2 regions of the Bacillus sp. LLTC93 genome follow, and region 2 is predicted to be linked to the other one. Evidence: riboswitches for the same ligand, from Rfam matches in the RefSeq annotation. Region 2 holds a riboswitch; the other holds the start of a gene.
What was found. A riboswitch is a leader RNA that binds a small molecule or an ion and turns the genes downstream of it on or off. The one in region 2 is predicted to bind lysine.
Positions count from the first base shown of each region.

Region 1 (5,305 bases), on a different contig from region 2:
GCTAAGAAATCTCCGCCATATACCGTGTCATCAAAATGCTCATAAGGTGAATCCCCTTCACCTTTTGTATTCACCGCTCCGTTGATTCCGCCCTGTGCACATACTGAATGCGAACGTTTTACAGGTACGATTGAAAATAGTTTAACAGCTGTTCCCGCTTCTGCTGCTTTTATAGTTGCCATGAGACCAGCTAAGCCGCCTCCGACAACGATGATGCTAGAATTACTCATTGTAGCCCCTCTCCCTCTTCTACTAATCTATTTCCTCTTAAACAAAAGCGAAAATTGCTCTTAGCCCTACATATGAAAGCGCTATAAATATACCTAATGTCACATATGTGGAGATTCTTTGTGAGCGTGGTGAAACGGTAATTCCCCAGCTGACAGCAAATGACCACAAGCCATTAGCAAAGTGGAAAATAGTAGATAAAACGCCGACAATATAGAAACCTAGCATAAATGGAGAGCTTAAAATATTCGCCATCATGTCATAGTTTACTTCCGCTCCAAGCTGCGCTTGAATTCGTGTTTCCCATACGTGCCAAGTGATAAAAATCAATGTGATGATACCAGTAACCCTTTGCAGTCTGAACAACCAGTTTCTTAAGTAACTGAAGCGAGACGTGTTGTTTTGTGCCGTAAAGGCTATGTACACCCCATAAACAGCATGATAGATCAGTGGTAAGAAAATCACGAACAGCTCAAGTGCATACCTGAATGGAAGCTGTTCCATAAAGTGTGCAGCTTTGTTAAACGCCTCTGGTCCATTCGTCGCAAAGTGGTTAATCACTAAGTGCTGTACTAAAAATAGACCGACCGGAATGACGCCAAGCAAAGAATGCAATCTCCGATAAAAAAATTCTTTGTTCCCCGACATTACTTTACCCCCTAGTAAAAAAAGTGCAATTGCTTGAAATTTGTCTTACCCCCGCTTCTTTCAAATGTAAGCACTTTATTCAAATTTATTGACAATTTCATTTTACTCCTATGTCAAATAAGCGTCAAGAAACCGCGTACATAAATTAAAATTTTCCGAAATTTAAAAGTTTTAAATCAAAATTCGTTTTATTACAATAAGAATTTCTTAGACTTCAGGGAAAACTCTGTCATCATATGCCCACATAAGCTATAATAAATTGTTGAAAGAGGGGAGCCGTACAATGAATAAATTTGAATCTAACTTAGAACAGCTAAAAGAAATTGAAGTCAATGGATTTGCCTACGAGCTGATACGCGAAGTTCTGCTGCCTGACATTCTTGGTCAGGATCATTCATCTATGATGTATTTTGCGGGTAAGCTACTTGCTCGTAAATTCCCTCAAGAGTCATGGGAGAAAATCCCCGAATTTTTCCATGATGCCGGATGGGGGACTCTTACGATGGTCCATTCTAAAAAACAGGAAATTGAGTTTGAGCTCGAAGGTCCACTTGTATCGAATCGACTCACCTATCAAAAAGAGCCATGCTTTCAAATGGAGGCAGGTTTTATTGCTGAACAGATTCAGCTTCTCAATGAGCATGTTGCTGAATCCTATGAGCAAGTGAAAAAGCGTGCTGATAAAGTCATTTTAACCGTTAAATGGGATTTAAGAGACCCTAGCTAACACTTCTTCTGAAAGGCGAGGACTACCGGTCACGCCTTTTTTTATATGTCTCCTTCTATCATAGCATACTTAGTGAATAGGTTTATGCACATGTTCCATTCTTGATATGCACCCGGTACAAATATAAAAAAGAGATGCACTCTTTCATGGAGATACACCTCTTTTTATTTTTTAAGAATGAGCAGCTGCGCTCACTTTCGATAAATCAAATGCATCATGCAGGGCTTCCACCGCTTTGACCATATCATCACGGCTAACCACTGTTGAGACTTTGATCTCAGACGTACTAACCATTTTTACTTGAATGTCTTTTTGAGCTAAAACGGCGAACATTTCAGCAGCGACGCCTGGGTTTGAAACCATACCAGAGCCAACGATGGATACTTTGGCTAATTTGCTTTCTGTCTCAATCTGCTCATAGCCGAGCGCCCCTTTATATTCTTCTAGCACTTCAACTGTTTTGGACAAATCATCCGTTTTCACAGAGAAAGAGATGGAAGTCTGATTTGTGCTTGAGACGGACTGAATGATGATATCAACATTGATATTTTGCTTAGCAAGCGTCGTAAAAATGGTCGACAATGTTGTTAAACCGCTTGAAAGGCCGCACACCGTCACGCGTGTCATCTGATCTTCAAATGCAATTCCTCTTACGACTAAATTTTGTTCCATGGATGATTCCTCCTCAATTAACGTACCCGATTCATTTACAATACTAGAACGGACTTCTAGTGGGACTTGATAATTTTTCGCAAACTCGACGGCTCTCGGATGCAAAACGCCTGCCCCTAAATTGGCCAGCTCGAGCATCTCATCGTATGAAATTCCTGCAAGTTTTCGCGCGGACGGTACATAACGTGGATCTGTCGTAAACACACCTGGTACATCTGTGTATATATCACATTTGTCGGCTTTTAATGCAGCAGCAAGTGCTACAGCCGTCGTATCTGATCCACCGCGTCCAAGTGTTGTGATATGTAGGTCATCTGCAATTCCTTGGAAGCCTGCTACCACAACGACTTTCCCCGCACTTAGTTCCTCTTTGATTCTTGATTCATCGATGTCCACGATTCTTGCATTTCCGTGCACCTGCTCTGTTTTCATACCAGCCTGCCAGCCTGTAAAGGAAATGGCATCATAGCCTTTTGCTTGCAGCGCCATCGCTAATAATGAAATGGTCACTTGCTCCCCAGTTGTTAGCAGCATATCCATTTCTCTATTGCTTGGATCATCTGTGAGTTCTTTGGCAAGGTCTACTAGAACATCAGTTGATTTGCCCATCGCCGACACAACCACGACCACATCATGACCTGCCTTACGTTCATTGATGACTCTCTCTGCGGCTTTGCGAATTTTTTCTGTCGATCCAACGGATGTTCCGCCAAATTTTTGTACGATTAGTCCCATGTCTACCACCCTTTTTCAAAAGATCACGTGTGAGAGAAGAGCAAGAAGCGGCTTTGGAGACTGCCCACTCACTGCAAATAAAAAAAGCAATGAGAGAACAAATCTCCCATTGCTTTGAAATCATCAAAAGATGCAAACAATGAGATAGCCCTCCAAGAAATAAATTCTTGACAGCCCTACATTTCTTCAATGTACAGCCAGCGAATAAAATGAGTGGATTTTATTCACTTCGGCGACGCTCCCCTTTCAGCCCTCTTCCTAGATCCCATCGATCTCTGAAGGCCTACTCTTGAAGTTCGCACCTCTATCTTCAACAAACAACACGTTCATTTATTAAATTAGTCACATCTTAACAGACTTTTGGAAAAAGTACAATCTATTTTTTTAATGCCTCCATTAAAAGTTCGGCCGTTTGTTTCGGAATGCCAGCCTCCTGAAAATCTTGGACAGAGGCTTCTTTCATCTTTTTCACAGAGCCAAAATGTTTGAGGAGCTGTTTTTTACGCTTTTCTCCAATGCCTGGTACATCATCTAAAATAGACTGGAATGCATTTTTTCCGCGTAGCTGCCGGTGAAAGCTAATGGCAAACCGGTGCACTTCATCTTGAATACGCTGCAATAAATAAAAGGCTTGACTGTTACGCTCCAGCGCAACAATTTCAAGTGTATCACCCATCATGAGATTCGATGTCCGATGTTTTTCATCTTTCACAAGACCTGCCACTGGAACAGACAGATTCAATTCATTTTCAAGCACGTCTATGGCTGCGTTGATTTGGCCTTTTCCTCCGTCAATTAAAATTAAATCTGGCAGCGGCAGCTCATCCTTTAACACACGTGTATATCGTCTTCTGATGACTTCGCGCATGGATGCATAATCATCTGGCCCTGCGACAGTTTTGATTTTGTATTTCCGGTATTCCTTTTTATATGGCTTCCCGTCCTGAAAGACAACCATGGCGGAAACAGGGTCCGCTCCTTGAATATTTGAGTTATCAAATGCCTCGATCCGGTATGGCATATAAATATTAAGTGCATCCCCGAGCTGCTTCACCGCTCCAATCGTCCTTTCTTCATCGCGCTCAATGAGCGAGAATTTTTCTTTCAGGGCGATTTTGGCGTTTTGGTGTGCAAGTAAAAGCAAATCCTTTTTCTTTCCTTTTTTCGGCTGGTGAACGTTCGTCTCAAGCAATTGCTCGATCATCTCTTGATCTACGCTGTCTGGCACTAAAATTTCCTTCGGCAGGAAGTGGTTGTTCTTTTCATAAAATTGCCCCAAAAACGTGAGGAATTCTTCCTCAGGGTCTTGATACATAGGGAACAGGCTGACATCACGTTCAATCAATTTCCCCTGTCTGATGAAAAAGACTTGGACACACATCCAGCCCTTATCATAGGCATACGCAAATACATCTCGATCTGATAAATCACTCATTGTCATTTTCTGCTTTTCCATCGTTGAGTCGATGTAAGCGATTTGATCTCTCAGTTCTTTTGCCCGCTCAAACTCTAATTGTTCGGCCGCTTCCTGCATCTTTTCGGTTAGTTCTTTTTTGATTTGCTGGTGCCCTCCATTTAGAAACCTGGTGATTTCATCCACGAGCTGTTTATTCGTTTCTTCAGAAATGTCATACACACATGGCGCGAGACATTGACCAAGATGATAATAAAGACAGACACGATCAGGGAGTGTCGCACATTTTCTTAGTGGATATAAGCGGTCAAGCAGCTTTTTGGTTTCTCTTGCTGCTTGTACGTTCGGATATGGACCGAAGTATCTCCCTTTATCCTTTTTCACATTGCGGGTAACGATCAGCTTAGGGTGCCGTTCATTCGTAATTTTAATAAAGGGATACGTCTTGTCATCCTTGAGCATGACATTGTATTTTGGGTCATACTTTTTAATTAAATTTAGCTCTAAAATCAGTGCCTCAATATTAGATGAGGTCACAATGTATTCAAAGTCCTCAATTTCACTGACAAGCCGCTGCGTTTTGGCATCATGAGATCCAGTGAAATAAGAGCGTACTCTATTTTTTAAAACTTTTGCCTTCCCCACGTAGATGACCGTATTTTGTCTATCTTTCATTAAGTAACAGCCTGGTCGATCAGGCAGGACTGACAGCTTTTCTTTGATCAGTTTGTTCATATTTTCATCCGTCCTTGTTTTCCTCTTTCACTCCTTCTAGTGTATCACGAACATTTGTTTTATACCATGTTGAAAGAAAAGCGGCTCTCGTCTATACGAGAACCGCTTCAGTGGTCATGCCTCATTGGCATAGATGGATTTATAGA
Region 1 is NZ_PVME01000001.1:839,106-844,410, forward strand. Features, by position in the region: gene sdhA (succinate dehydrogenase flavoprotein subunit) at 1-230, opposite strand, end outside; gene C6W18_RS04545 (succinate dehydrogenase cytochrome b558 subunit) at 268-876, opposite strand; gene C6W18_RS04550 (YslB family protein) at 1,160-1,603, shown strand; gene C6W18_RS04555 (aspartate kinase) at 1,775-3,010, opposite strand; lysine riboswitch at 3,148-3,325, opposite strand; gene uvrC (excinuclease ABC subunit UvrC) at 3,387-5,159, opposite strand; gene trxA (thioredoxin) at 5,299-5,305, opposite strand, start outside.
Region 1: it holds a riboswitch for lysine, as region 2 does, so the genes downstream of both, C6W18_RS04555 (aspartate kinase) here and C6W18_RS06840 (amino acid permease) in region 2, are expected to answer to the same signal.

Region 2 (5,305 bases):
CATCCTCATGCTTTTTACAGCTGCTTGCGGCAGCACTTCAAATAAAAAATCTACAGCCAAAAAAAATGACACGATTACTTATCAGGATGCAAAGGGCGAGGTCAAACTCCCTCAAGATCCGAAACGAATTGTGCTACTTGCAGATAGCTACTATGGGGACCTTATCACACTTGGTAAGACGCCAATTGCTGCAACTGCGTCCATCTTTAAAAATCCTTTCTATCAAGGAAAAACAGATGGGGTCAAAAATCTTGGAAAGACTCCCTCTGTTGAAAAAGTAGCAGCTTTGAAGCCAGATCTGATTATTGCTTGGGGAGAAGATGAAAAATTTGATCAATATCAAAAAATTGCCTCAACAGTTGCGATTAAATACAATCAATATTCTTTTAAAGATCAACTAAAAGAATTCGGAAAAATGACAGGCACACCGAAAAAAGCAGCAGATTGGATCACAAAATGGAATGCCAAAATTGCTGAAGTGAAACCAAAAGTAACAAAAGCTGTAGGAAACAAAACCGTTTCGATCGTATCACCATTCGATAAAGGCATTTATATTTTCGGTAACACCTTTGCACGCGGCGGTGAAATTATTTATGACGAGCTGAAATTAAAAGCACCGAAAGCCGTCCAAAAAGAAGCCATCGACAGTGGTGTCGGCTATGCAAATATTTCTCTTGAGAAGCTGCCAGAGTTTGCAGGCGATTATATTTTCACCAGCCCATGGAGCGGCTCAAAAAGTAATGGTGACCATGTGTATAAAAGCAGCATTTGGACTTCACTTCCTGCTGTTCAAAATAAACATGTATTTGAAATAGACCCGGTCGGTTACTTCTTTAATGACCCAGTATCACTAGAAGGACAGCTAGAGTTTATTGTGGACCGATTAACATCCACATCATAAAAAAACGTTTCTCCATTTTTGGAGAAACGTCTTCCTTATTCTGTTCCTTTGGCAAATCCTTTTGACATGAATGGATAAAGCAGAATACCAACTAAGAACAGGCCTATTCCGAGACCAAATGTTTTCAAATCAGCTGTTCCTGAAATAATGACCCAAGCAGAATACCCCATAGCAACAAGCGCGATGATCCCGTCTCTTGTTCGATTACCTTTTTGAAGCTCATACGTGTCACCTTGCATGATGACCTTAAAGCTGTAGATCGAAGACACGATATACGGAATGAGATACGCAAGTGTCGCTGATGTTGTTAAAAAGGTAAAGGCTTCATTAATCGTGCGTGACATGACTGAGAAAATAAACAGCTGTGACATGATATTTGTGACAGTCAAAGCGAAGACAGGACTGCCTTTTTTGTTTGTTTTTGCAAACACTGCTGGGAAGTCGCCAGCCTTTGCTGCTTGATAAGGTACCTCTGAACCGAGTAAGATCCAGCCAAGCATTGAACCAAATAAACAAATGATCGCAAGCAGTGCCATGACAATCCCGCCAGCCGGCCCAATAATAAGCTGAAGCACGTCCACGAATGGTTTGTCTGAGCCTTGCAATTGATCGTGCGGCAGAACGCCCATTGTAATCAGGGTAATAATCATGTAGATCGAAAGTGCGATTAAAAGACCCGTAATCGTTGCACGTTTCACATCACGCTGTGAAGACGCTCTCCCTGATAAAATAACCGCAGATTCGATTCCGATAAATGCCCATAGGGTGGAAATGGCCGCATGATGAATTTGGCCTCCAAGTCCGAGCACTCCTTCGCCCCCTGATGCAACCGGGAAGTAATAATGCTCAAATAATGCCGTTTGGAATGCAAATAAGCCCGCTACAATAAAAAGGACGAATCCGAGCACCTTTGAAAAGGTCGTAATAAAGTTTAATTTACTTGCAGCACTTAAGCTTGTGATTAAAATGGTATGTGTTCCCCATAGAAGGATGGTACATACGATAAAGGTCATGAGCTGACCAAGTGTGATCGCTTCTTTCCCAAAGGTAAAGATCACGGTCTTGACGGTTAAAATCGGGAAAAAGGTTGTTAAATAGCCGGCAAGGCTCGTAATAATCGCGACGTTACTAATCCAGCTTGCCACCCAATATCCCCATACCATTGTAAAACCGGCTGCTTTTCCTTTTTTCGGATCTTTAAAAAGCGCCCTTGCATAGCTTTGTGGTCCAGCCGTCAGCTGCGGCTTATGAATAGACAAATGCCCAAATACAAGTGCAATCATCAACACACCGCCACCTGTGACAAGCCATGCCATCGTCACACCTAAAGGACTTGCGTGCTGGGCAAGCGTACTTGGCAGCATAAAGATGCCTGAACCTACCATATTTCCGACGACAAATGCCGTCAATAACCAAAAACCCCATTTTTTTGTCTGTTCCATTTCCGTACCTCCGTTTTATTCACTTTGGACCAGACCCGGTAGTATCTTCATTGATATATTTGTGAAGCAATGACTTGCATTCTTTATGTTCATTATGGGTCACTTTCTTAACAGCATACCCTTATCTTTATCACTCAGAACATAAAAAAAAGCCTGAACAAAAGTCCATGCTTTTCAAAACATACACCTTGATCTCCGGATAGCCCTCCACGCTTTTTAGACGTGGCAGTCCTGCATTTATTCAATGCAGACCCAGCATAAAGAAAGTTGGAGCTCTCTCTACACTTCGGCGCTGATGCCTTTTTTCTCATGATCAACGATTCCATCTCTCCCATGAGTGACTCATCATCCGCGCAACCTCTACCTCACTGAGACATAGCGTGAGGATTTCTATTCATTTTTACTACACGAAGGTTATCAAACATTCTCACATCTGTCAAAGGGAAAAACATAGAAAAAAGACAGAGGAGTGATTCTCTGCCTTTTACCTGCTTATTGATGATTGTTTTTCTTCTTCTGTACAGCTTCCTGAAGCGGATCGCCTGCTAGTTCTTTACTTGCTTCTTCTAACAGCTGATCTACCTGCTGATGGTCTTTTTCACTTTTTGCCTTTTTATCCTTTTGGAAAAATGACATCGCTGCTTCCCCCCTTTTCATAAAATGCGTTTGCCTGTTTAATTTGTGCTACAGCGCTCAGCATTATACAAGGAGAAGTGGCTCATTCATCATGAAAGGTCTGTCTCATTTTTTGCAAATAAGTCAAAAAGGTCTGCAAGTCTTCCTTTGTGAAGTCTGACATCATATGCTGAATCACCTTTCCAAAAAGGCGTGTATGCTTTTCGTAAATAGCCAGCCCTTTTTCCGTGGCTTCTAACCGGACAAGTGAATGATCTTCCTTGTCCCGTTCTCTCTGAATATAGCCCTGCTCACATAATTTATTGAGTGAAATCGAGGCGGCACCTGGGTTTAAAGAAAGTCTTTGCTTTAGCTCTTCGGCATGTGACACTTTGCCTTGTATCAAAATAGAAAGAGCATATATCTGCGGAGGCGTGATGTCTTTTTCTAACTCAAGTAACTTGCGGTTTAATTTACGGCTAACTTCATAATGTACAAGAACAATTTCTTTTAAAATGTCTGCATTACTCATCCGAATCGCATCCTTATCGTTAGTATCAACATGACTTCCCTCTTATTATAGAATGTTTTTCCAATCAGCCAACCATTTTGTCCTTTTTTCTTTAAAAATAAGCCTTGATGAATGAATTCACCCTTGATATAGTGAGTACTTGAACTAAAGATAGAACAGGAGTACGCATCATGACAGGAAAAACACATATCATGGGCGGAATTGCCGCCTCCACAGCCGTCGCCTACTACTACGGACTCGACCCAGTCATTATGGCTGCTGCTGGATCTGTAGGTGCCCTTATCCCAGATATTTGTCATACAAAAAGTAAAATCGGCAGGAAATTCCCCCTGCTCTCGACACTAATTAGTCATGTTTTCGGTCATCGCACCTTTACACACAGTTTATTATTTCTGCTGATCATTTATTTTATTGCGACCACATACATTCCAAATGACAGCCTTAGTATCGGTTTACTAGTTGGGATGGCAAGCCACCTCATCCTTGATGCAGGAACAGTGAACGGCATTAAATTTTTGTTCCCAGCTACCATGAAAGTACGTCTCCCCTTCTATGTCAAAACAGGCAGCACAGGTGAACAAGTCGTACTAGCTGCTCTCACAATCGTCACCTGCTATTACATCGCCGTCATTTGCGGTATACCCGTCCCATTCCAGTTCTAAGAGAATGAAAAAAGAGTTTTGCAAAAAAGACAGGATATGAATTGATCATTCCTCATTTTTTTAGTAGTTTTAAGATAAGTGTTTTTGCCTTGCAGCTGAATACAGAATGGTGAGGAGCTACATAAATGAAAGCGTTTTTCAAAGATCACTGGTTTTTAGTGTACTCCATCCTCTTTATGTGGATGAAAACATACATCATTTATCAATTCGGATTTCATATACGAACGGCCAATCTGTTTCACGAATGGCTGCTTTTGATCAATCCACTTAGCTTTTTGCTCCCTTTGTTTGGGATAGCTCTTTTTTTAAATGAAACCAAACAAAAGGTTTTTTTATTGACCGCAAATTTTATACTGACGGCGATTCTCATATCAAATACAATCTTTTACGGATTTTATATTGATTTCATTACGATACCCGTGTTATTTCAAGCCAAGAACATGGGAGATATGGGCAGTAGTATGACTGAATTGTTCCACCCGCTGTTTGTGCTAATGCTCATTGATTTCGTGGTACTGGCGTGGCTGTTAAAACGTAAACCATTGGCTCCAAAAGCGTCATTCAAAACGATCAAAACGTATTATGCGGTATGCTGCAGCTTTCTATTATTTCATGTCAGCTCAGCCATGATGGATCATCCTCGATTTCTGACAAGCTCTTATGATCGAGAAGTCATCGTACGAAACCTTGGGCTTTTCCAATTCCACCTGTATGACGGCGCTGCCCAAACGGCTCGTATTGGACAAAAAGCCTTTGCAGACGAAGATACACTTTCAACAGTTGCAAACTACACAAAGGCTGATTACAGTGCACCAAACGAAGACTACTTTGGACTTGCTAAAGACAGGAACGTCGTGTTCATTTCACTTGAATCTACGCAGCAATTTGTCGTTGACCAAAAAGTGAATGGACAATACATCACACCCTTTTTAAATCAACTGGCCAAAAAGAGTTTTTATTTTGATGAATTTTATCAGCAGACAGAGCAAGGGAAGACATCGGATTCAGAATTTATTGTCGCAAATTCCCTCTATCCATCTAGCAGCGGCGCTGTCTTTTTCACAGCGAGTGACAACGAATATGACACGTTATACAAGCAATTGAAAAAAGAGAACTATCAATCCGTTCAATTTCATGCGAATAATAAAACGTT
Region 2 is NZ_PVME01000002.1:307,949-313,253, forward strand. Features, by position in the region: gene C6W18_RS06835 (iron-hydroxamate ABC transporter substrate-binding protein) at 1-901, shown strand, start outside; gene C6W18_RS06840 (amino acid permease) at 937-2,343, opposite strand; lysine riboswitch at 2,536-2,714, opposite strand; gene sspJ (small acid-soluble spore protein SspJ) at 2,836-2,979, opposite strand; gene C6W18_RS06855 (MarR family winged helix-turn-helix transcriptional regulator) at 3,062-3,490, opposite strand; gene C6W18_RS06860 (metal-dependent hydrolase) at 3,661-4,152, shown strand; gene C6W18_RS06865 (LTA synthase family protein) at 4,278-5,305, shown strand, end outside.